2 linked regions of the Streptomyces liliifuscus genome follow. The protein of the gene in region 1 interacts with the protein of each later gene in a pairwise test. Links are inferred from orthologs where the notes say so. Each region holds a gene or a part of one and is shown on either strand. Other genes may lie near its edges.

What was found.
Region 2: the proteins of eno (region 1) and rpe interact in binary tests that used the Escherichia coli proteins (3 or more experiments, as listed by UniProt). The link is inferred for Streptomyces liliifuscus from one-to-one orthologs.

The regions. Positions count from the first base shown.
Region 1 is NZ_CP066831.1:4,567,913-4,579,399, reverse strand. The notes cover bases 5,049-7,955. They hold eno (phosphopyruvate hydratase), read left to right. Parts: upstream 5,049-5,815; coding sequence 5,816-7,096; downstream 7,097-7,955. Other genes in these bases: JEQ17_RS19275 (DUF501 domain-containing protein), read left to right, coding at 7,802-7,955; JEQ17_RS19280 (FtsB family cell division protein), read left to right, coding at 7,239-7,715; JEQ17_RS19290 (transglycosylase family protein), read left to right, coding at 5,049-5,362. Outside these bases: JEQ17_RS19310 (nucleoside triphosphate pyrophosphohydrolase), read left to right, coding at 1-350; JEQ17_RS19305 (globin domain-containing protein), read right to left, coding at 428-1,648; JEQ17_RS19300 (cytochrome P450 family protein), read left to right, coding at 1,832-3,127; JEQ17_RS19295 (LysM peptidoglycan-binding domain-containing protein), read left to right, coding at 3,328-4,260; more of JEQ17_RS19290, read left to right, coding at 4,661-5,048; more of JEQ17_RS19275, read left to right, coding at 7,956-8,323; JEQ17_RS19270 (Ppx/GppA phosphatase family protein), read left to right, coding at 8,589-9,530; JEQ17_RS19265 (NAD(P)/FAD-dependent oxidoreductase), read left to right, coding at 9,966-11,381. UniProt on the Escherichia coli protein: Catalyzes the reversible conversion of 2-phosphoglycerate (2-PG) into phosphoenolpyruvate (PEP). It is essential for the degradation of carbohydrates via glycolysis.
Region 2 is NZ_CP066831.1:8,896,033-8,907,378, forward strand. The notes cover bases 2,762-5,527. They hold rpe (ribulose-phosphate 3-epimerase), read left to right. Parts: upstream 2,762-3,684; coding sequence 3,685-4,371; downstream 4,372-5,527. Other genes in these bases: JEQ17_RS38430 (MMPL family transporter), read right to left, coding at 2,762-3,511; JEQ17_RS38440 (sugar-binding transcriptional regulator), read left to right, coding at 4,450-5,493. Also shown: JEQ17_RS38425 (RsmB/NOP family class I SAM-dependent RNA methyltransferase), read left to right, coding at 1-1,228; more of JEQ17_RS38430, read right to left, coding at 1,283-2,761; JEQ17_RS38445 (ribonuclease domain-containing protein), read left to right, coding at 5,562-6,005; JEQ17_RS38450 (barstar family protein), read left to right, coding at 6,002-6,334; JEQ17_RS38455 (GuaB1 family IMP dehydrogenase-related protein), read left to right, coding at 6,463-7,905; JEQ17_RS38460 (GNAT family N-acetyltransferase), read left to right, coding at 7,993-8,517; JEQ17_RS38465 (hypothetical protein), read left to right, coding at 8,533-8,934; JEQ17_RS38470 (amino acid permease), read left to right, coding at 9,367-10,833; JEQ17_RS38475 (Lrp/AsnC family transcriptional regulator), read left to right, coding at 10,844-11,296. UniProt on the Escherichia coli protein: Catalyzes the reversible epimerization of D-ribulose 5-phosphate to D-xylulose 5-phosphate.

The sequences.
Region 1 (11,487 bases):
TCACCAAGCTCATCCACCGCCACCCGCATGTCTTCGGCGACGAGACCGCCTCGACCCCCGAGGAGGTAAAGGAGCACTGGCTGCGCACCAAGGCCGTCGAGAAGCAGCGGACATCCGTGACCGAGGGCGTCCCCCTCGGCCAGCCCGGCCTCGCACTCGCCGCCAAGCTGGCATCCCGCGCGCGCACGGCGGGCCTGGAAGTGCCGCTGCCCCAGGGCGAGGGCGTCGGCTACGAACTACTGGCACTGGCGGTGCGCGCCGAGACGGACGGGGTGGACCCGGAGGCGGCGCTCAGGGTGGCGGCGCGGGCCTACCGGGATGCGATACGAGTACGCGAGACGCTCCGCTGAGTGCTGTCTGAGAAGTGCGGGCCGACTGTGGCTGGTCGCGCAGTTCCCCGCGCCCTTTTGGGGCGCTCATGGCGGGCTCAGTCCGGGGCGCGCGCCGACGGGTTGTGCCAGTGCGGGCGGGGGCGGTGGAGGAGCCATTCGCCCGGGCCCAGCGGGCGGGCCTGTCCCCGGTCGGTGGGCGGCAGGTCGTCGCAGAAGACGCGCTCGGGGTCGGCGCCGAGTACGGGGAGGACCTCGGCGGTCTCGTCGACCAGCCTGGGCGGACCGGCCAGATAGACGTCATGGCGGGCCCAGTTGGCCCGATTGCCCAGTGCTGTCAGCAGCCGGCCGGTGGCCTGGGCCTTCGGCCGGCCGGGCGCGGGCGTTATTACGGTGACATCGAGATGCGGCAGCCGCGTGCATAACTCCCCGAGCGCGGCCCGGTCGTACAAGTAGGCGGTGTCCCGGGCGACCACGAAGAGCCGGGCCTCGTCGTACGAGCCCGGCTCCCACGCCAGTTGCTCCAGCAGCGCCTTCACCGGGGCCCACCCGGTACCGGCGGCAATGAAGGTGACGGGCCGCTCCACCGGCGTACGCAGGGTCAGCCGGCCACCGGGCGCGCCGAGCCGCAGGACGTCGCCCGCGCGGGTGCGGCGGATGAGCTCGGTGGACAGGACACCGTCCTCGACGAGGCTGACGTGCAGGTCGAGGGTGTCGTCGGGACGGGGTGCGTTGGCGAGGGAGTAGGGGCGCCAGACGCCCGGGACGCGAGGGCTGTTGACGCTGACGTACTGGCCGGGCAGATGGGGGAGGGGGCGGTGGGGGCGCAGCTTCAGCACGGCGAGGTCGTCCCCGTGCCTGGTGCGGTCGAGCACCTCGGCGTCCCACCAGGGCGGCTCCCCCCGGCTCTCCGCCTCCCACGCGCCGTCCATCATGGCGTCCGCGATCACGGCGTACGCCTCGTCCCAGGCCTTCTCCACCTCGGTGTTCCACGCCGTTCCCGACACGGCGGCGAACGCGGCGATCAGGCTCGTGCCCACCGCCGCGTAGTGCTCCGGCCGCGCCAGATACTTCCGGTGGTCCCGCCCCAGCTCCCACAGGTACTCGTGCATCCCCGGTTCCCCCAGGCGCCCCACGACCAGCGTCAACGCGGCGAACAGACGGTCCCGCTGACGTTCCATGTCCTCCGGGAAATCCAGCGGGAACAGGGCGCGGACATCGGGGTGGTGCCAGAAGAGGTGCGAGTAGAAGTACTTGGCCGCGAATTCGGCTCGCCTTTCGACGACCGCGAAACTGGTCCGGAGGAGATCGGGGTCCACGGGCGCGAATGTATGGAGTTTCCGGCTCATGGGGTCAAGGAGCAGGTGATTCAGGGACGTTCTGCAACAAACAGTGCAAGCTGCGGAGCGGAGCCCGATTCGGAGAGTGGCCGAGTCGGGCCATGCCCGGCCCTCGCCGCCCACCGAACCGCCTCCCCCCACCCCTCCCGATACGGTCGAGGTGTGACGGAAACACCTGCCAAGCCCCCCGCCGGGGAACCTGCCCCGGAACTCTTCACCTGGGAGTTCGCGACCGACCCCTACCCGGCGTACGCCTGGCTCAGGGAGCACGCCCCCGTGCACCGGACGAAACTCCCCAGCGGAGTGGAGGCCTGGCTGGTCACCCGGTACGCGGATGCCAAGCAGGCCCTGGCCGACGGCCGGCTCAGCAAGAATCCCGCCCATCACGACGAGCCCGCGCACGCGAAGGGGAAGACCGGTATCCCCGGCGAGCGCAAGGCCGAGCTGATGACGCACCTCCTCAACATCGACCCGCCGGACCACACCAGGCTCCGGCGGCTCGTCAGCAAGGCGTTCACACCTCGGCGAGTGGCCGAATTCGCTCCCCGGGTGCAGGAGTTGACCGACCGGCTCATCGACGGGTTCGTGGAGAAGGGGGAGGCCGACCTCATTCACGAGTTCGCGTTTCCGCTCCCCATCTACGCCATCTGCGATCTGCTGGGCGTACCGAGCGAGGACCAGGACGACTTCCGGGACTGGGCCGGGATGATGATCCGGCACGGGGGAGGGCCGCGCGGGGGCGTGGCGCGGTCCGTGAAGAAGATGCGCGGCTATCTCGCCGAGCTCATCCACCGCAAGCGCGAGGAGCTGACAGAGGTGCCCGCCCCGGGCGAAGACCTCCTCTCCGGTCTCATCCGGGCCTCCGACCACGGCGAGCACCTCACCGAGAACGAGGCCGCCGCGATGGCCTTCATCCTCCTGTTCGCCGGGTTCGAGACGACGGTGAACCTGATCGGCAACGGCACGTACGCGCTCCTCACCCACCCCGAGCAGCGGAAGCAGCTCCAGGACTCCCTCGCGGCCGGCCGTACGGACCTTCTCGCGACCGGTGTCGAGGAACTGCTCCGCTACGACGGGCCCGTGGAACTGGCCACCTGGCGGTTCGCCACCGAACCGCTGAGCGTCGGCGGGCAGGACATCGCCGCCGGCGATCCCGTACTCGTCGTGCTCGCCGCCGCCGACCGCGACCCCGCCCGGTTCGCCGAGCCTGACACCCTTGACTTGTCCCGCCGTGACAACCAGCACCTCGGTTACGGCCACGGCATCCACTACTGCCTCGGCGCACCCCTCGCCCGGCTGGAGGGCCAGACCGCGCTGGCCACGCTCCTCACCCGCCTCCCGGATCTGCAACTCGCGGGAGATTCCGCCGATTTGCGATGGCGTGGAGGGCTCATCATGCGGGGATTGCGCACGCTTCCGGTGGAGTTCGCCCCTTCGGGGAAGGTCCGTACGGACTAGCAGACGGGTCGACGGAACATGAGACTCCGTCAAGTTTGTGATCTTCACGTTATCTGCGCTGCATCGACTTGTGACAAGAGTTCGACTGCCTATACGTTCACCCATCAATGCGGCCGGTCCCACCTGCCGCAGTAGTCACAAGCGCAGTCGTCGGGCTGTGCGCTGTGCGCAGTCCTTGCTGTCACGCGAAAGGCAACCGCATGCTCTCCGGGAACGGTCGTCACCGTCGCCCCCGTCAGGCTCCGGCTCTCCTCGTCGCGGCGGGCGTGACCGGGTCGGCCATCGCGATCCCTCTGCTCGGCGCGACCGGCGCGAGCGCCGCGAGCGGTACCACCTGGGACGCGGTCGCGGAGTGCGAGAGCGGCGGCTCCTGGAGCGCGAACTCCGGCAACGGGTACTACGGCGGCCTCCAGATGACCCAGGAGACCTGGGAGGACAACGGCGGCCTCGACTACGCGCCGAGCGCCGACCAGGCCAGTCGTTCGCAGCAGATAGCCGTCGCCGAGAAGATCCTCGCGGCCAAGGGCACGAGTGCCTGGGCGACCTGCGGTCTCGTCGCGGGTCTGACGCAGAACTCCGACTCGGCCGACGTCGACACGGGGGTCGCGGAGGAATCCTCCACCCCGCTGTCCGGCTTGGGTATGGGTGACAGCAGTGGGACGAAGTCCGACACGTCTGGTTCATCCAGTTCGTCCGACTCGTCCAGCGGCAGCGGCGACAGTGCCGATTCACAGGATTCCGACAGCTCGTCCACGGACGCCACCGCAAAGAGTGACGACCCGGACAAGTCGTCCCAGAACGGGGAGGCTTCGGCCGAGGGTTCGGGAACGGAAGACACCGGCTCGGGCCGTCACCGCGGCGGCAGTGCCGACGAAGGTGCCACCGACTCCCGCGCGGACGACTCCGCCGGCCGGCACGCCTCGCGCAGCGACAGCGAGTCGCGCGTCGCCGCCGAGGGCTCGTACACCGTGCGTTCCGGGGACAACCTCTCGGGGATCGCCGACTCCCTTGGTGTCGAGGGCGGATGGCGGGCGCTCTACGCCGAGAACAAGGAAGCCGTCGGCGACGACCCGGACTTCATCATCCCCGGTCAGAGCCTCGACGTGGAGGGCCTGCAGACGGCCGACAAGTAGCGGTCCGCGCGGTGTGCCATGTGGTCATCAAGGCGTCGAATCGGGCGAAAAACAGCGGTAGTTCGCGCCGAATGTCCGATTTGGTGAAAGTGAGACATGGATCTCAAGACCCTGATCGTCTTTGAAATTCGGCGGATCGCGTGTCTACGGTCGTGACCGCTCGCCACTGGTGAGCCCCGACGGTCGCAACGCCGAATCCTGCCAGCGGCCGTACGGGAACAGTCGTCGCGTCAAGCGCCGTAGGCAGGAGCGGGGGACCCAAGGTAAGTGCCGGACCCGGTCGTTGAGGCCAGGTACGGCTTGGGGTTAAGCCGCGTGACAGCAGTGTCGCGCGGCCGGGCAACTCACTCGGCCCGAACCCGACAGCTCACCTCGCAGGCGTCGGTGAGGGGATCACTTCATGCTGCTTTCGAGCAAGGGCAAGCACCGCCGCCCGTCCAAGGCCAGCCGTATCGCCACGCTGGCCGGCGTCACCACCGCCGCCGTCGCTGTCCCGCTGATGGGCGCCACGGGAGCCTCCGCCGCCACCGCTTCCGAGTGGGACGCCGTCGCCCAGTGCGAGTCCGGCGGCAACTGGTCGATCAACACCGGCAACGGCTACTACGGCGGCCTGCAGTTCTCGGCCTCCACCTGGGCCGCGTACGGCGGCTCGGCGTACGCCTCCACCGCCAACCAGGCCTCCAAGTCCGAGCAGATAGCCGTCGCCGAGAAGGTTCTCGCGGGCCAGGGCAAGGGTGCCTGGCCGAGCTGTGGCGTGGGCCTGTCCGGCGCCTCGACCGGTGGCGCCCCGGCTCCCTCGAACTCGGGCAACTCCGGCCAGGGCACCTCGCAGTCGCAGCCGCAGCAGAGCACCAAGTCCTCCGAGGAGCGCGCCTCGCGTTCCCAGGAGCGCTCGACCGCGAAGAAGACCGTCGAGACCCCGACCGGCAAGAAGGTCGAGAAGGGTGACGGCGAGTACAAGGTCGTCAAGGGTGACACCCTCAGCGAGATCGCCGAGAAGAAGAACGTCAAGGGCGGCTGGGAGAAGCTGTACAAGCTGAACGACGACATCGTCGACGACGCCGACTTCATCTTCCCGGGCCAGCAGCTGCACCTCAGCTGACACCCGTCGGCCGCGACCCCCACTTCGATCGTCCGGACGTCATGTCATCTCATGTGACGGCCGAGGCCCTGGCCGCTCAGCCTCGGCCGGATCTCCGGTCCATATTCGAATCGCGGCTGAACCACAGCGCCCTCACATCCGTGTCCCCCATAGTGGAGGCCTCGTGAGGGCCACCCCCGTCCCCCACGGGCTCCCCGCTCCGGTGCGTGTTCCCCCGTACGCACCGGGGCGGGGCTTTTTCGTTCCCGCGCTCGCCTCTTCGGCGTTCCCGCGCTTCCCTCTCGCTTTGTTCCGTTCGGAAACAATTTACTCTCGGTTCTGTCCAGGAGGCGGTCGAGGGCTGGCCGAACCCCGGCAGCCGGTTAGGCTCATGCCGCGGGGCCACCACAGGTCCGCACCCAACCGGGCCTCCGGCCCGGAACAGCTTGCGTCACATCCCAGAAGGAGATGCTCGTGCCGTCCATCGACGTCGTCGTAGCCCGGGAAATCCTGGACTCCCGAGGCAACCCCACGGTCGAGGTCGAGGTCGGCCTCGACGACGGCAGCACGGGTCGTGCCGCCGTTCCGTCCGGCGCCTCCACAGGTGCCTTCGAGGCTGTTGAGCTCCGTGACGGAGACCCCAACCGCTACCTCGGCAAGGGTGTCGAGAAGGCCGTCCTCGCCGTCATCGAGCAGCTCGGCCCGGAGCTCGTCGGCTACGACGCCACCGAGCAGCGCCTCATCGACCAGGCCATGATCGACCTGGACGCCACCGACAACAAGGGCTCGCTCGGCGCCAACGCCATCCTCGGCGTCTCCCTCGCCGTCGCCCACGCCGCGTCCGAGGCGTCCGACCTCCCCCTCTTCCGCTACCTGGGCGGACCGAACGCGCACCTGCTGCCGGTCCCGATGATGAACATCCTCAACGGTGGGTCGCACGCCGACTCCAACGTCGACATCCAGGAGTTCATGATCGCCCCGATCGGCGCGGAGTCCTTCTCCGAGGCCGTGCGCTGGGGCGCCGAGGTCTACCACACCCTCAAGAAGGTCCTGAAGAGCCGCGGCCTGTCCACCGGCCTCGGCGACGAGGGCGGCTTCGCCCCGAACCTCGGCTCCAACCGCGAGGCCCTGGACCTGATCCTCGACGCGATCAAGGAGGCCGGTTACATCCCCGGCCAGCAGGTCGCCCTCGCGCTCGACGTCGCCGCCTCCGAGTTCTACAAGGACGGCAAGTACCTCTTCGAGGGCAAGGAGCGCTCCGCCGCCGAGATGACGGAGTACTACGAGGAGCTCGTCGCGGCCTACCCGCTCGTCTCCATCGAGGACCCGCTGTACGAGGACGACTGGGCCGGCTGGAACGTCATCACCGAGAAGCTGGGCGACAAGGTCCAGATCGTCGGCGACGACCTCTTCGTCACCAACCCGGAGCGCCTCGCCCGCGGCATCGAGGAGGGCTCCGCCAACGCCCTGCTCGTCAAGGTCAACCAGATCGGCTCGCTGACCGAGACCCTGGACGCCGTCGAGATGGCCCAGCGCAACGGCTTCAAGTGCATGATGTCCCACCGCTCCGGCGAGACCGAGGACGTCACGATCGCCGACCTCGCCGTCGCGGTGAACTGCGGTCAGATCAAGACCGGCGCCCCGGCCCGCTCGGACCGCGTCGCCAAGTACAACCAGCTGCTGCGCATCGAGGAGATCCTCGACGACGCGGCGGTGTACGCGGGCCGTTCGGCCTTCCCGCGCTTCAAGGGCTGAGCACGGCCCTTCGGCCGGGGTGACAGCCCCGTCGTACGTACGTCCCCGTACTCGGTCCCGTACCGTGTGCGGGGACGTACGCACGTGAAGGGCCCGACGGGCTCGGTGTACTCGACGGGTTTGTACCGGGGAGGCGGGACAGATGGCCGTGAAGGACCGCGACCGGTTCTCCACCTCGACCAGGCTGCGGCTGCTCGGTGAGCAGACCGCCGCCCGTGTCTACCGCTCGCAGACCAAGCGGCAGGCCCGCCGCTCACGGCTGACCGGCCGGGCGGCACTCCTCGCCCTCGTCCTGTGCACGCTCGTGGTGGCCCTCGCCTATCCCATAAGGCAGTACGTCTCCCAGCGCGCCGAGGTCGCCGACCTCCAGCGCGAGCGGGAGGAGGCCCGCCTGAGGGTCGAGCAGCTGCGCGACCTCAAGGCGCGGTGGCAGGACGACGCGTACGCCGAGCAGCGCATCCGGGAGCGGCTCCACTACGTGATGCCGGGCGAGACCGGCTACATCGTGATCGACCCCGACGCGGCGAAGAAGACGCGTACGGATCAGACGGCGGCCGACCGGGCCTGGTACGCCAACGTCTGGGACGGCGTCGACAAGGCAGACGCCGCCGACAGGTGACCCGATCGGTCACCCGACAGGTGATCCAGCCGGTGATTCGCCGGTGATCCACTCAGAGAACTGACTAGAGAGACTTACCCACAGGCATGGAAACGCCCCCGCCGCCCACCCCCCGCACCGAGCCCACCGACGCGGACGTCGAGGCCTTCAAGCAGCAGCTCGGGCGGCCGCCGCGCGGGTTGCGCGCGATCGCGCACCGCTGTCCGTGCGGGCAGCCGGACGTGGTCGAGACGGCTCCTCGTCTTCCCGACGGGACTCCCTTCCCGACGACGTACTACCTGACGTGTCCCCGGGCGGCCTCCGCCATCGGGACGCTGGAGGCGAACGGCGTCATGAAGGAGATGACGGACCGGCTCGCCACGGATCCGGAGTTGGCGGCCGCGTACCGGGCGGCGCACGAGGACTACATCGCTCGGCGGGACTCCATCGAGGTGCTCGCGGGCTTTCCGAGCGCGGGCGGTATGCCGGACCGGGTGAAGTGCCTCCACGTCCTGGTCGCCCACTCCCTGGCCGCCGGGCCGGGGGTGAACCCCCTGGGCGACGAGGCCCTCGCGATGCTGCCGGAGTGGTGGCGCAAGGGGGCGTGCGTGGTGCCCACCGAGGTGTGATTTCGCCCCCGCCGCCCCTACCCATTCCCGTCCCTTACTCAGGGGCTCCGCCCCCGAACCCCCAAAAGACTGCGCAGTTCCCCGCGCCCCTAGGTACCTAGGGGCGCGGGGAACTGCGCGAGCAACCCACGACGGCCCGCAGCCAAAAACGAACCCCACGGGGTCTGGGGCGGAGCCCCAGGGGACGGGAATGGGTAGGGGCGGCGGGGGCGAGAGAATGCTCGGGCGCCCCCGGAGCCACGATCGCAACAGGAGACCACCACCAATGACTCGCGTCGCCGCCATCGACTGCGGTACCAACTCGATCCGCCTGCTCGTCGCGGACGCGGATCCCCGGACGGGCGAACTCGTGGACCTGGACCGACGGATGACGATCGTCCGGCTGGGCCAGGGCGTCGACCGAACGGGCCGCCTCGCCCCGGACGCCCTGGACCGAACCTTCGCGGCCTGCCGCGAATACGCCGCGATCGTCAAGGAACACGGCGCGGAACGCCTCCGCTTCGTGGCAACCTCCGCCTCCCGCGACGCGGAGAACCGCGACGAGTTCGTACGAGGAGTCCTGGACATCCTGGGCGTCGAGCCCGAGGTCATCTCAGGCGACCAGGAGGCGGAGTTCTCGTTCACGGGCGCCACCAAGGAGCTGACAGGTCGCGACGATCTGGCCAAGCCCTACCTGGTGGTGGACATCGGCGGCGGCTCCACGGAGTTCGTGGTGGGCGAGGACCACGTCCGCGCCGCCCGCTCGGTCGACATCGGCTGCGTACGGATGACGGAACGGCACCTCGTGCACGACGGCGTCGTCAGTGACCCGCCGACCTCGGAGCAGGTCGAGGCGATCCGCGCCGACATCGAGGCGGCCCTCGACCTCGCCGAGGAGTCCGTGCCGCTGCGCGAGGCCCGTACGCTCGTCGGGCTCGCCGGATCGGTGACCACGATCTCGGCGATCGCCCAGGACCTCCCGGAGTACGACTCCGAGGCCATCCACCACTCCCGGGTCTCCTACGGCCGGGTCCGCGAGATCACCGAGCGGCTGCTGTCCGCCACCCACGCCGAGCGTGCCGCGATCCCCTCGATGCACCCGGGCCGGGTCGACGTCATCGGCGCCGGCGCCCTCGTACTGCTCTCGATCATGGAGCGGATCGGGGCGGACGAGGTGGTCGTGAGCGAGCACGACATCCTCGACGGGATCGCGTGGTCCGTTGCCTAGAGCCGGCCTGGAGCCTCCCTCGACTGAGCAGGTCGGAGAACGTTTGAGCGCCCTGGAGGGCCTCTGAACGGTCTTGGAAACGGCCCTGGGAACACCTCGTCGGAAAACTTCGTGAAGTTCTTCACAAGAGAATCGGCCCTGTTGAGCGAGGTTTTCGTCCCTACGGGTCCCCCGGGGCCCCCGAGCGGCTCCGGAGCATGATCAACAGGGTGTTCCGCGAGTGCTGCGATCGTATGAAAAAGGGGGCCGGTTCGGAGGGGTCGAACGGCCGGAGCGGCAGCTCACGCGGCATTGACAACGGGCCGCACCAGGCGCTGGTTCCCCTGCCGGACCATGACCTCGCTCACGTGGGCCGCGCAGTGTAGCAGAGGGTGTGAAGAAGCTTGTGAAGGGGCGCACGAGCGACCCCCCTGGGGCAGGTGGATACTCGATGGCATGAGCACCACGGAGCGTCCCAGGATCCTCGTAGTAGGCGGTGGGTACGTAGGCCTGTACGCAGCTCGGCGCATTCTCAAGAAGATGCGCTATGGCGAGGCGACCGTCACGGTCGTCGACCCCCGGTCGTACATGACCTACCAGCCCTTCCTCCCCGAAGCCGCCGCCGGCAGCATTTCGCCTCGGCACGTCGTCGTCCCGCTGCGACGCGTGCTGCCCAAGGCGGAAGTTCTGACCGGCCGGGTCACGACCATCGACCAGGACCGCAAGGTCGCCACGATCGCCCCCCTCGTGGGCGAGGCGTACGAGCTGCCTTTCGACTACCTCGTCATCGCGATGGGCGCGGTCTCGCGCACCTTCCCGATCCCCGGCCTCGCCGAGCAGGGCATCGGTATGAAGGGCATCGAGGAGGCCATCGGCCTGCGCAACCACGTGCTCGAGCAGCTGGACAAGGCCGACTCCACGACGGATGAGGACGTGCGGCGCAAGGCGCTCACCTTCGTCTTCGTCGGTGGTGGCTTCGCCGGTGCCGAGACCATCGGTGAGGTCGAGGACATGGCCCGGGACGCGGCCAAGTACTACAACAACGTGTCGCGCGAGGACATGCGGTTCATCCTCGTCGACGCCGCGGACAAGATCCTTCCCGAGGTCGGTCCGAAGCTCGGCCAGTACGGCAAGGAGCACCTCGAAGGACGTGGGGTCGAGGTCTACCTCTCCACCTCCATGGACTCCTGCGTCGACGGCCACGTGGTGCTGAAGAACGGCCTCGAGGTCGACTCCAACACCATCGTGTGGACGGCCGGCGTCAAGCCCAACCCGGTGCTCTCCCGCTTCGGTCTGCCGCTGGGTCCCCGTGGTCACGTGGACACGCAGACCACGCTCCAGGTGCAGGGCACGGACTACATCTGGGCCGCCGGCGACAACGCCCAGGTGCCGGACCTCGTCGGCCGCAAGGCCGGCAACGAGAACGCCTGGTGCCCGCCGAACGCGCAGCACGCGCTGCGGCAGGCCCGGGTCCTCGGTGACAACGTGATCTCCGGTATGCGGGGCTTCCCGCAGAAGGAGTACAGCCACGCCAACAAGGGTGCGGTCGCCGGGCTCGGTCTGCACAAGGGCGTCGCGATGATCGTCATGGGCAAGATGAAGATCAAGCTCAAGGGTCGTCTTGCCTGGTACATGCACCGGGGGTACCACGGGCTGGCCATGCCGACGTGGAACCGGAAGATCCGGGTCTTCGCGGACTGGACTCTTGCGATGTTCCTGAAGCGTGAGGTTGTGTCGCTCGGGGCCATGGAGACTCCTCGTGAGGAGTTCTACGAGGCTGCGAAGCCGGCGCCTGCGGCTGCTGCCGCGAAGGCCGAGCCGGCGTCCGCGCCGTCCGCCGCCAAGACCGAGGAGAAGGCCAAGGCCTCCTGACCTCCGGTCACCTGCTTACCCCGAAGGGGGCCTCCCGCCATCCGTGGTGCGGGCGGCCCCCTTCGGCGTCTCTTCCTCGCCCCCGCCGCCCCTACCCATTCCCGTC
Region 2 (11,346 bases), 4.3 Mb from region 1 along the record:
GCTGGTGTACGGGACGCTGAGGCGGCAGGGGACGTACGACGCAGTCATCTCCGCGTGTGTCGACCGGCCGCTCCGCGAGGTCGACCCGCCGGTGCTGGACGTGCTGAGCCTGGGTGCGCACCAGCTGCTCGGGACGCGGATCCCGACGCACGCCGCCGTGTCCGCGTCGGTCGAGCTGGCGCGGGTCGTGCTCGGGGACGGGCGGGCGAAGTTCGTCAACGCCGTGCTGCGGAAGATCGCGCAGCACGATCTCGACGGCTGGCTGGAGCTGGTCGCGCCGCCCTACGACGAGGACCCCGAGGACCATCTCGCCGTGGTGCACTCGCATCCACGATGGGTCGTCTCGGCGTTGTGGGACTCGCTGGGCGGCGGACGCGCGGGGATCGAGGATCTCCTCGAAGCCGACAACGAGAGGCCCGAGGTGACCCTCGTGGCCCGCCCGGGGCGCTCCACCGCCGATGAGATCCTCGGCGCGCTCGGGGACGAGAACGCCCTGCCGGGGCGCTGGTCGCCGTACGCCGTGCGGCTGTCCGAGGGCGGCGAGCCGGGCGCCATCGACGCCGTACGCGAAGGGCGTGCGGGCGTGCAGGACGAGGGCAGCCAGCTCGTGGCGCTCGCCCTCGCCAACGCGCCCCTCGACGGACCGGACAAGGCATGGCTCGACGGCTGTGCCGGACCCGGCGGCAAGGCGGCCATGCTCGCCGGACTCGCCGCCGAGCGCGGGGCCCTGCTGCTCGCCTCCGAGAAGCAGCCGCACCGGGCCGGCCTCGTCGCCAAGGCGCTCGCCGGGAACCCCGGGCCCTACCAGGTCATCGCCGCCGACGGGACACGGCCGCCGTGGCGTGCGGGCACGTTCGACCGCGTACTGATGGACGTGCCCTGCACGGGTCTTGGCGCCCTGCGTCGTCGTCCCGAGGCCCGCTGGCGGCGGCGCCCCGACGACCTGGACGGGTTCGCGCCGTTGCAGCGCGGACTGCTGCGTACGGCGCTCGACTCGGTGCGGGTCGGCGGTGTCGTCGGGTACGCCACCTGCTCACCGCACCTCGCGGAGACCCGGGTCGTGGTCGACGACGTGCTCAAGCAGTACGGCGGCTCGGCCGAACTCCTCGACGCCCGCCCGCTCTTCCCGGGCGTACGGGCGCTGGGCGACGGCCCCGACGTACAGCTGTGGCCGCATCTGCACGGGACGGACGCCATGTATCTGGCGCTGATCCGCCGGACCGCCTGAGCCCAGGCGAAGGGCGGGGCTCGTCCCTTGAGCCATTGACACCGACAGGCCGGTCTACTCCGACGGGGCCGGCGGGCCTCCTGGCTTCGGCGCCGGTTCCGGAGATCCTGACCCGGACCCGGTGGGCGTCGCTCCGGTCCCGGCTCCGGCCGTCGGCGGCGGACCCGCCGCGCCCCCGTCCTCGTGGGCCAGCCGGTGCGGCCACCACACCTTCGGGCCGACGTCCAGGAACAGGGACGGCACGAGCACCGAGCGCACGATGAACGTGTCGAGCAGTACGCCCAGCGCGACCGCGAAGCCGATCTCGGCGAAGGCGACCATGGGGAGCGTGCCGAGGGCGGCGAACGTTCCCGCCAGGACCAGGCCCGCCGAGGTGATGACCGCGCCGGTGGTGGCCAGGCCCGTCACCACGCCCTTGCGGGTGCCCTGGCGGGCTGCCTCCTCGCGGATGCGGGTGGTCAGGAAGATGTTGTAGTCGATGCCCAGGGCGACCAGGAACACGAAGACGAACAGCGGGAAGTCCGTCGACTCGCCCGCGTAGTCGAAGATGTGGCGGAACGCGAGCGCACTGATCCCCAGCGCGGCGGCGAACGACAGCACCACCGTGCCGATCAGCAGCAGTGGGGCGACCAGGGCCCGGAGCACGGCGCCCAGGATCAGCAGGACCACGATGAGCACCAACGGGATGATCAGGATGTTGTCGTGCGTCGTCGCCTTGTCCATGTCGAGCAGTGAGGCCGTGCCGCCGCCCACCTGGGCGTCGGCGTCGGGTACTTCGTGCACGGCGTCCCGTACCCGCTCCACGGTCTGTTTCGCGGCCTCGCTGTCCGCGGGGGCGGTCATGGTGGCCTCGAAGAGGACCTTGCCCTCGAACTCGGGTTTCGTGCCCGGCGGCAGGCCCAGGGATTCCGGTACGACACCGCGGGTGGCCGCGACCGCCTGGCCGACCTCCTCGGCCTGGGCGCGGTTGCTGACGATGACGAGCGGATCGCCGCTGCCCGCGGGGAAGTAGCGCGCGGACACCTCCTGGCCGACGATCGAGTCGGGTTTGCCGGTGAAGGCGTCGGCGTTGCTGATGCCCTCCGCGCGCAGCTGGATCAGGCCCAGCGACAGCAGCGCGAGCGCCGCCGCCGTGACGCCCCAGATCAGCCGCGGGCGATGGGTGATGCGGTTGCCCATCCGCGCCCAGACACCGCGCTCGGTCGGGTCGGGGGAGCCGAAGTGCGGGATCACCGGCCAGAAGATCCAGCGGCCGAAGATCACCAGCAGGGCCGGGAAGAGGGTCATCATCGCGGCCAGTGCCACGGCGACGCCGATGGCCGCGACCGGGCCGAGGCCGCGCGTCGAGTTCATCTCGGCGGCGAGCAGCACCAGCATGCTCAGCACGACGGTCGCGCCGGACGCGAGCACCGCAGGGCCCGCCCGGTGCAGGGCGAGCGCCATCGCCTCGTGGCGGTCCTCGTGGCGGCGCAGTTCCTCCCGGTAGCGGGCCACCAGGAGCAGGGCATAGTCGGTCCCCGCGCCGAAGACGAGGACGGTGAGAATGCCCGCGCTCTGGCCGTTGACGGTCAGGCCCGCGTGCTCGGCGAGGAAGTAGATCACCGCCTGCGCGGTGAACAGTGCGGCGACCACGCCGAGCAGTGGTACCAGCAGCAGGGTGGGACTGCGATAGGTCAGCAGCAGCATCACGATGACGACGGCCATCGCCGAGAACAGCAGCGTGGAGTCGATGCCCTCGAAGGCCTCGGAGAAGTCCGCGGACGTACCGCCAGGGCCCGTCACATGGACGGCGAGCCCGTCGCCGCCCTTGCCGACCACGTCACGGATCGAGTCGACGGCGGGCGAGATCTCCTCCCAGCCCTTCTCGTCCATCCTGATGGGGACGAGGATCTGGGCCGCACGCGGATCGCTCTGCCGGTCGAAGACCGGGCCCCGGGTCTCCGCGCCGAGGATGCCGTGGGCGCGCAGCTCCTTGATCTGGCGTGCGTCCTCGGCGATCTCCGCCCGTTCCTCGGCGGTGAGGCCGCTCTCACGGGCGTACACGACCACCGCGGGGATCTGTTCCGGCCTGAAGTCCTCGGAAATCTCCAGGACTTGGGTGGACTCGGCGGATCCCGGCAGCCAGGACGCCGCGTCGTTGTCCTGCGCGTCGGTGAGTTTCGAGGCGAAGGGCGCCGTCAGGAACAGCAGCACCAGCCACAGTCCCACCACGATCCATTTGCTGCGTCGGCCGCACACCAGCCAGCCGACCCCGCGTCCCTGCTTCCCCTGTGCGTCCGTCATGGCGACCCCCGTAGCCGCGTGTGGAGCTGGTGGGCCGACAAGGATGGCACGGGCCACGAGGCCGGTGCAGTCCCTCGGCAGGATTGGTATATACCGACAGGTTCGGGTCGAGGACCCCGGGGACCTCGACGACCGGGGAGAACAACCGGCGCCGGGCATGGCAGGCTTAACGCATGGCCGCGCAGATCAACCCCAGCATCCTGTCCGCCGACTTCGCCCGCCTTGCCGAGGAGGCAAAGGCGGTGGAAGGGGCTGACTGGCTCCATGTCGACGTGATGGACAACCATTTCGTCCCGAACCTCACGCTAGGTGTGCCGGTCGTAGAGTCTCTGGCGCGTGCTACGGACACGCCGCTGGACTGCCATCTGATGATCGAGGACGCCGATCGGTGGGCGCCACAGTACGTAGAAGCGGGTGCCGGTTCCGTCACCTTCCATGTCGAGGCGGCCGCCGCACCCGTGCGGCTCGCCCGTGAGATCCGGGCCAAGGGCGCCCGGGCCTCCATGGCCCTGCGGCCCGCGACTCCCATCGAGCCGTACGAGGATCTGCTCCCCGAGCTCGACATGTTGCTGATCATGACCGTCGAGCCCGGCTTCGGAGGCCAGGCCTTTCTCGACATCATGCTGCCCAAGATCCGCCGCACCCGCGAGTTGATCAACAAGCACGGTCTTGAGCTGTGGCTGCAGGTCGACGGCGGGGTCTCGGCCTCCACCATCGAGCGCTGCGCCGAGGCGGGCGCCGACGTCTTCGTCGCCGGTTCGGCGGTGTACGGGGCGGCCGACCCCGCCCAGGCGGTACGTGCATTGCGCACGCAGGCGGAGGAGGCGACGGCCCAGGCAGCATGGGCATGCGACCACTGAGCCAAGGGAACGTGAACGCCGCCCCTCAGGGCTGATCAAGTACGCCGGATCTGCAAGGATGAACGGCGAATCCAGAGTGTGAACAGCAGTGAGGAGATCGCCGTGTCGGGTATGTCGGCGGGCCGGTCGGCCATGCGGATGGGACCCGCTGAGCTGGTGCAGGCGGCGGCCATGGCCCGCCGTTTCTACCTTGAGGGCAAGTCCAAGATCCAGATCGCCGAGGAGTTCGGCGTCAGCCGCTTCAAGGTGGCCCGGGTCCTGGAAACCGCTCTCGAACGGGATCTCGTGAGGATCGAGATCCGCGTCCCCGCCGAGCTGGACGCGGAGCGCTCGGACGCGCTGCGCGCCCGTTACGGCCTGCGGCATGCCGTCGTCGTCGAGTCCCCGGCGGAGGCCGAGGAGTCGCCCGACCCGGAGAACCTCGGTGAGGTCGCCGCCGACCTGCTCGGTGAACTCGTCGCCGAGGGCGATGTGCTCGGCCTCGCCTGGGGCCGTTCCACCATCCACATGGCGGCCGCGCTCGACCGGCTGCCGCCGTGCACGGTGGTGCAGTTGACGGGTGTCTACGACGCCGGGACGGCCGAGCGCGGCTCGGTCGAGGCGGTCCGCAGGGCCGCCCAGGTCTCCGGCGGGGACGCCCATCCCATCTACGCGCCGATGCTGCTGCCGGACGTGGCCACCGCGGCGGCGCTGCGCAGCCAGACGGGGATCGCCCGCGCCTTCGAGTACTTCGACAAGGTCACCGTCGCCTGTGTGTCGATCGGCTCCTGGGAGGCGGGCATCTCGACGGTGCACGACATGCTCACCGAGGAGGAGCGCGCCCACTACGCCACCCTCGGTGTGGCCGCCGAGATGTCAGCGCACCTCTTCGACTCCGAGGGCCGTCGCGTCGGCCGGGACCTGGGCGAGCGGTGCATCACCGTCGAGGCCGACCGGCTGCGGCGGATCCCCGAGGTCGTCGCGATCGCCGGCGGCCAGCGCAAGGCCGCCGCCATCGACGCGGTACTGCGCTCCGGCCTCGTCACCAGCCTGGTGACGGACACGGCGGCCGCGGACTACCTGATGACGGCGGGTCCGGCACCGCGTCCGGCACTGAACCGGGCGGACCCGGACGGGCCCTGAGCCCGCAACGCTCCGAACGGCGGCTCGGCGACGCGCCGCGTGGGGACGGCTGTGGCAGCATCGGCGACATGCTGCTCCGGTCCGTCCCCCGTCTGTTTCCGGGGCTGTTCCTCTGTCTGGTCGCATGTCTTGTCGCGGTGCTGTCGACCGGCTGTTCGTCGTCGGACACCACGACAGGGAGCGGTACCGGCACCGGGTCGGCCACGAGCGCCTCGGCCCCCTCCTGGGCCGCGGGCATGGGGACGGTCGAGGAGGCGCGGCTTCCCGCCGAGGCCCGTCGGACACTCGCCCTCATCGACGAGGGCGGCCCCTTCCCGTACGCCAAGGACGGCTCGGTGTTCGGGAACTTCGAGCGTGAACTGCCGCGGCACGAGCGCGGCTACTACCGCGAGTTCACGGTGCGGACGCCCGGCGAGCGGGACCGCGGGGCCCGGCGCATTGTCACGGGGCAGGGCGGCGAGGTCTACTACACCGATGATCACTACAACTCCTTCAGGGCGGTGCTGAGATGACGCACGACGTGGCGGGCCGCCACCTGGTCGCGCTCGACCTCGACGGCGTCGCGGACAAGGCGGGCCTCATGGAGCGCTGCGTGAGCGCCCTGGAGCTGCCGGACTGGTTCGGGCGCAACTGGGACGCGCTCGCCGACAGCCTCGGCGACTCCTCCGTCTGGCCCTCGCCCGCCGTGGAGAAGGGGCTGCTCATCGTCGTCACAGGCTGGCAGCCGTACGCGAAGGCGCGGCCCGACGAGTGGGAGATCGCGCGGGACGTGTTCTCCCGGGCGACGGACGGCACCCCGGCGCTCACCGTGGCGCTGGCGCTTGGAGGATCGCACCAGTAGCCCCCTGACCAGCCTGGACGATCGGCCCGGGGCGTGTTCACCCACCGACATGGGACAATGAGGTACGTGCTCTTCCCTCGGGCTGTCCTGTTCGGGGGCCACCTCTGAACGACTGGGATGTGCAGCACGTGCGTTTCCTCAACGACATCCAGCCCGCGTACGACCTGACGTACGACGACGTCTTCATGGTGCCGAGCCGCTCCGCGGTCGGTTCGCGGCAGGGCGTCGACCTGGCTTCGCCGGATGGCAGCGGGACCACGATTCCGCTGGTGGTGGCCAACATGACGGCCATCGCGGGCCGCCGGATGGCCGAGACGCTGGCCCGCCGGGGCGGCCTCGTCGTCATTCCGCAGGACATCCCGATCGAGGTCGTGACCGAGGTCGTCTCCTGGGTCAAGAGCCGTCATCTCGTGCTGGACACCCCGATCGTGCTGGCCCCGCACCAGACGGTCGCCGACGCGCTGTCCCTGCTGCCGAAGCGCGCGCACAACGCCGGTGTCGTGGTGGACGGCGAGGGCAGGCCGGTCGGCGTGGTCACCGACGCCGACCTGAGCGGCGTCGACCGCTTCACACAGCTGTCCGAGGTCATGTCCCGGGACCTGCTGCTGCTCGACGCGGACATCGAGCCGGGCGAGGCGTTCAACAGGCTCGACCACGCGAACCGCCGTTACGCGCCCGCCGTGGACAAGGACGGCAGGCTCGCCGGCATCCTCACCCGCAAGGGCGCCCTGCGCGCCACGCTCTACACCCCGGCCACCGACGCGGACGGCAGGCTGCGCATCGCGGCCGCCGTCGGTATCAACGGCGATGTCGCGGGCAAGGCCAAGCAGCTCCTCGCGGCCGGCGTCGACACGCTCGTCGTGGACACCGCGCACGGCCACCAGGAGTCGATGATCTCCGCGGTCAAGGCGGTCCGCGGGCTCGACCCCCAGGTGCCGATCGTCGCGGGCAACATCGTCGCCGCCGAGGGCGTACGCGACCTCATCGAGGCCGGCGCGGACATCATCAAGGTCGGTGTCGGACCCGGCGCCATGTGCACCACGCGCATGATGACCGGTGTGGGCCGCCCGCAGTTCTCGGCCGTGCTCGAATGCGCCGCCGAGGCGAAGAAGTTCGGCAAGCACGTGTGGGCCGACGGCGGTGTGCGCCACCCTCGCGACGTCGCCATGGCGCTGGCCGCCGGCGCGTCGAACGTCATGATCGGTTCCTGGTTCGCCGGTACGTACGAGTCGCCGGGCGACCTCCAGCACGACGCCAACGGGCGCCCCTACAAGGAGTCGTTCGGCATGGCGTCCGCGCGCGCGGTGCGCAACCGCACGTCGGAGGAGTCCGCGTACGACCGTGCCCGCAAGGCGCTGTTCGAGGAGGGCATCTCGACCTCCCGGATGTTCCTCGACCCGACCCGGCCGGGCGTCGAGGACCTGATCGACTCGATCATCGCGGGCGTCCGCTCCTCCTGCACCTACGCCGGTGCCAACTCCCTGGAGGAGTTCGCCGAGCGGGCCGTCGTCGGCATCCAGAGCGCGGCGGGCTACGCGGAGGGCAAGCCGCTGCACGCCAGCTGGAGCTGACGCAACTCCCTTCAGTACGGCCCCTGTTGTCCCGCTTACCGGGAAACGGGGGCCGTGCCGCTTCCCGGTGTCGCTAGGGTCGGGCGGATGAGGATCGTCGTCTGCCGGGCCGAGGACATCGCGGTGCTGGAGCGGTTCATGCCCTCGCACAGCGTGGACGGGAGCCACGGGGCTCGGTTCGCGCGGCAGGAGGCGGGCGACAGCAGCTATCTGATCCCCTGGCTCGACGGACTGCCCGTCGGCCACGCGGAGGTCCGCTGGACCGGATGCGAGGCTCCCGAGGTGCGGGCGGTCCAGCCCGGCTGTCCCGAGCTCAACGGACTGTTCGTCTGGCCCGCTTCGCTCCGCTCGCGGGGCATCGGAACGGCACTGGTGCGTGCCGCCGAGGAACAGGCCCTCGCCCGCGGCACCGGGCTCATGGGGCTCGGCGTGGGCGACGACAACCCGACGGCCGCGCGGCTCTACGCCCGGCTCGGCTACCGGCCCACCGTGCCGTACGTCGACCGCTGGGCGTATCTCGACGTGGACGGTGTGCGCCAGGAGTGCGCCGACCCCTGCGTCTTCCTGGTCAAGGATCTGTCGTCAGGCCCTCTTGACGTCAAGCCTGCCTGACGAGACGCTGGCGTCATGACGACACCGCAGAGCATCGAGCCCCAGTACACGCTGCGGACGGCCGTGGCCCGTCTCGACGAGCTGCGGGTGCGTGAGTCGCTGGCCGGGGCGGGGAGCGACGAGGAGGCCCTCGACCGGGGCGAGCTGCTCGAACTGCTCGCGCTGAGCGAAGTGGTGGCCCGCAAGGCCGCGTACGGGCGCCAGTTGAGCGTGCGCGCGGCGCGTCGGGCCGGGGCGTCCTGGTCGCAGATCGGGGCGGCCCTGGGCACCAGCAAGCAGGCTGCCTGGGAGGCCCACAACCGGTGGATCGACGAGCAGGCGGCGGTCCATGCCCATGGGCGGCCCGGGCAGCTGGGCTTCGACGAGGACGACGTGGCCGAGGCGCGGGCGCTCGCGGGAGAGCCGGACGGGGCCTGAACGAGCGGCCTCCGGGCCTGCGCCGCGATCGGGCTGCGGGCCCGGGCGGCGGTCGAGTGGCGGGCCTGGGCGGCGAGCGGAGGGACGTCCTGCGCGAGTGGCTTCCGGGTCTGCCCTACGGTCCGGCGGCGGGCCGACACGAGCGGTCTCCCGGGCCTGTGCGACGGTCGGGTGAAGGGCCTCGGTGGCGGCCGGGCGGCGGGTCCGCGCAACGGTCGAAAGGGTCCGCGCAACGAACACGCGCCTGTCCGCGATCAACGCAACGATCTTGCGGAGGCGCGCAAGGTTGCTGCATTACGGCTGGAAAGGCTGTCCTCGTAGAGTCATGCGCTGAACGTAGTGTGGCGGGGACCCCGTGCACGGTGGTCCCCTTCCTTCGGACTGCCGTGGGGCCGCGCCGCCCTGACCGGCAGCGATGAAGGAGCCAGCCGCGTGCTCGACCACGGCGCACCCCCGCAGTCCCGCAGTCACCCCACCCCCGAGCCCCCGGGAGCCGGCGCGCGCCTGATGCGCCGCAAGCCCGTGGAGAGCCTGGTCGCGGAGGGTGGCCAGGGCGAGGGCGGCAGCCTGCGGCGCTCCCTCGGCCTCTGGCAGCTGACTATGATCAGCATCGGCGCCACGCTCGGCACCGGCATCTTCGTGGTGCTCGGCGAGGCCGTCCCCAAGGCCGGCCCGGCCGTCACCGTCTCCTTCGTGATCGCCGGACTCACGGCGCTCTTCTCCGCCCTCTCGTACGCCGAGCTGGCGGGCACCATCCCGGTCGCCGGGTCCTCGTACTCGTATGCGTACGCAACCATGGGCGAGCTCATCGCCTGGATCTGCGGCTGGTGTCTGGTCCTGGAGTACGGCGTCTCCGTCGCGGCCGTCGCCGTCGGCTGGGGCGAGTACCTGAACGAACTGCTCGACGGCACGATCGGCGTCACCATCCCGGACGCGCTCTCGGCGCCACCCGGCGACGGCGGCATTTTCAACCTGCCCGCGCTCATCGTCGTACTGCTCGCCATGGCCTTCCTGCTCGGCGGTGCCCGCGAGTCGGCGCGCGCCAACACCGCCATGGTCGTCGTGAAGATCGCCGCGCTGCTGCTGTTCTGCGCGATCGGCGTCCAGGGCTTCCGCTCCGGCAACTACGATAACTTCATGCCGCTCGGCATGGCGGGCGTCAGCGCCGCCGGAGCAACCCTCTTCTTCTCGTACATCGGATTCGACGCGGCCTCCACGGCGGGCGAGGAGGCCAAGAACGCCCAGCGTGATCTGCCGCGCGCCATCATGCTCTCCCTGATCATCGTGACCGCGCTGTACGTGCTCGTCGCGGCCGTCGCCGTCGGCGCGAAGCCCTGGCAGGGCTTCACCGACTCGGAGGCCGCGCTCGCCGGGATCATGAAGGACGTCACCGGGGACGCCTTCTGGGGCACGCTGCTCGCGGCCGGCGCGGTCATCGCCATCGCCAGTGTCGTGCTGACCGTGCTCTACGGGCAGACCCGCATCCTCTTCGCCATGTCCCGCGACGGGCTCGTACCGAAGGCCTTCTCGCGCGTCCACGCGAAGACCGGAACGCCCCGCGTCAACACGGTCATCGTGTCCCTGTTCTGCGGTGTCCTCGCCGCCGCGATTCCGCTCGGGCAGCTCGCCGACGCGACCAGCATCGGCACGCTGTTCGCCTTCGCGCTGGTCAATGTGGCCGTCGTGGTGCTGCGGCGTACGCGGCCCGAGATGCCCCGTACGTTCCGGGTGCCGCTGTCGCCGGTGATGCCCGCGCTGGGCTTCGCCTTCTGCGTGTGGATGATGGGCAGCCTCGACACCGTGACCTGGGTCGTCTTCGGGGTCTGGATGGCCGTCGGGCTCGTGTTCTACTTCAGTTACGGCTATCGCCGCTCCCATCTCGCCACTCCAGAGAAGTGATCCACCCGCAGTGCTGAACGATCTCGACGAACGCATCGTGCACGCCCTCGCCGAGGACGCCCGCCGCTCCTATGCCGACATCGGGCAGGAGGTGGGGCTGTCCGCGCCCGCGGTGAAACGGCGGGTGGACCGGTTGCGGGCCACCGGGGCGATCACCGGGTTCACCGTTCGGGTCGACCCGGCTGCGCTCGGGTGGGAGACCGAGGGGTTCGTCGAGATCTACTGCCGGCGGAACACTTCGCCGGAGACGATTCAGCGGGGGCTTGAGCGGTATCAGGAGGTTGTTGCCGCGTCCACGGTTACGGGGGAGGCGGATGCGATGGTTCAGGTCTTCGCTTCTGACATGCGGCATTTCGAGCGGGTGCTTGAGCGGATTGCCGGGGAGCCGTTTGTGGAGCGGACGAAGTCCGTGTTGGTGCTTTCGCCTTTGTTGCGGAGGTTTTCTTCGGGGTCGCCCACGTAGGGGGTTGTGTGGGGTGGTGTTGCGGCTGCGGGTTCGTTGTGGCTGATCGC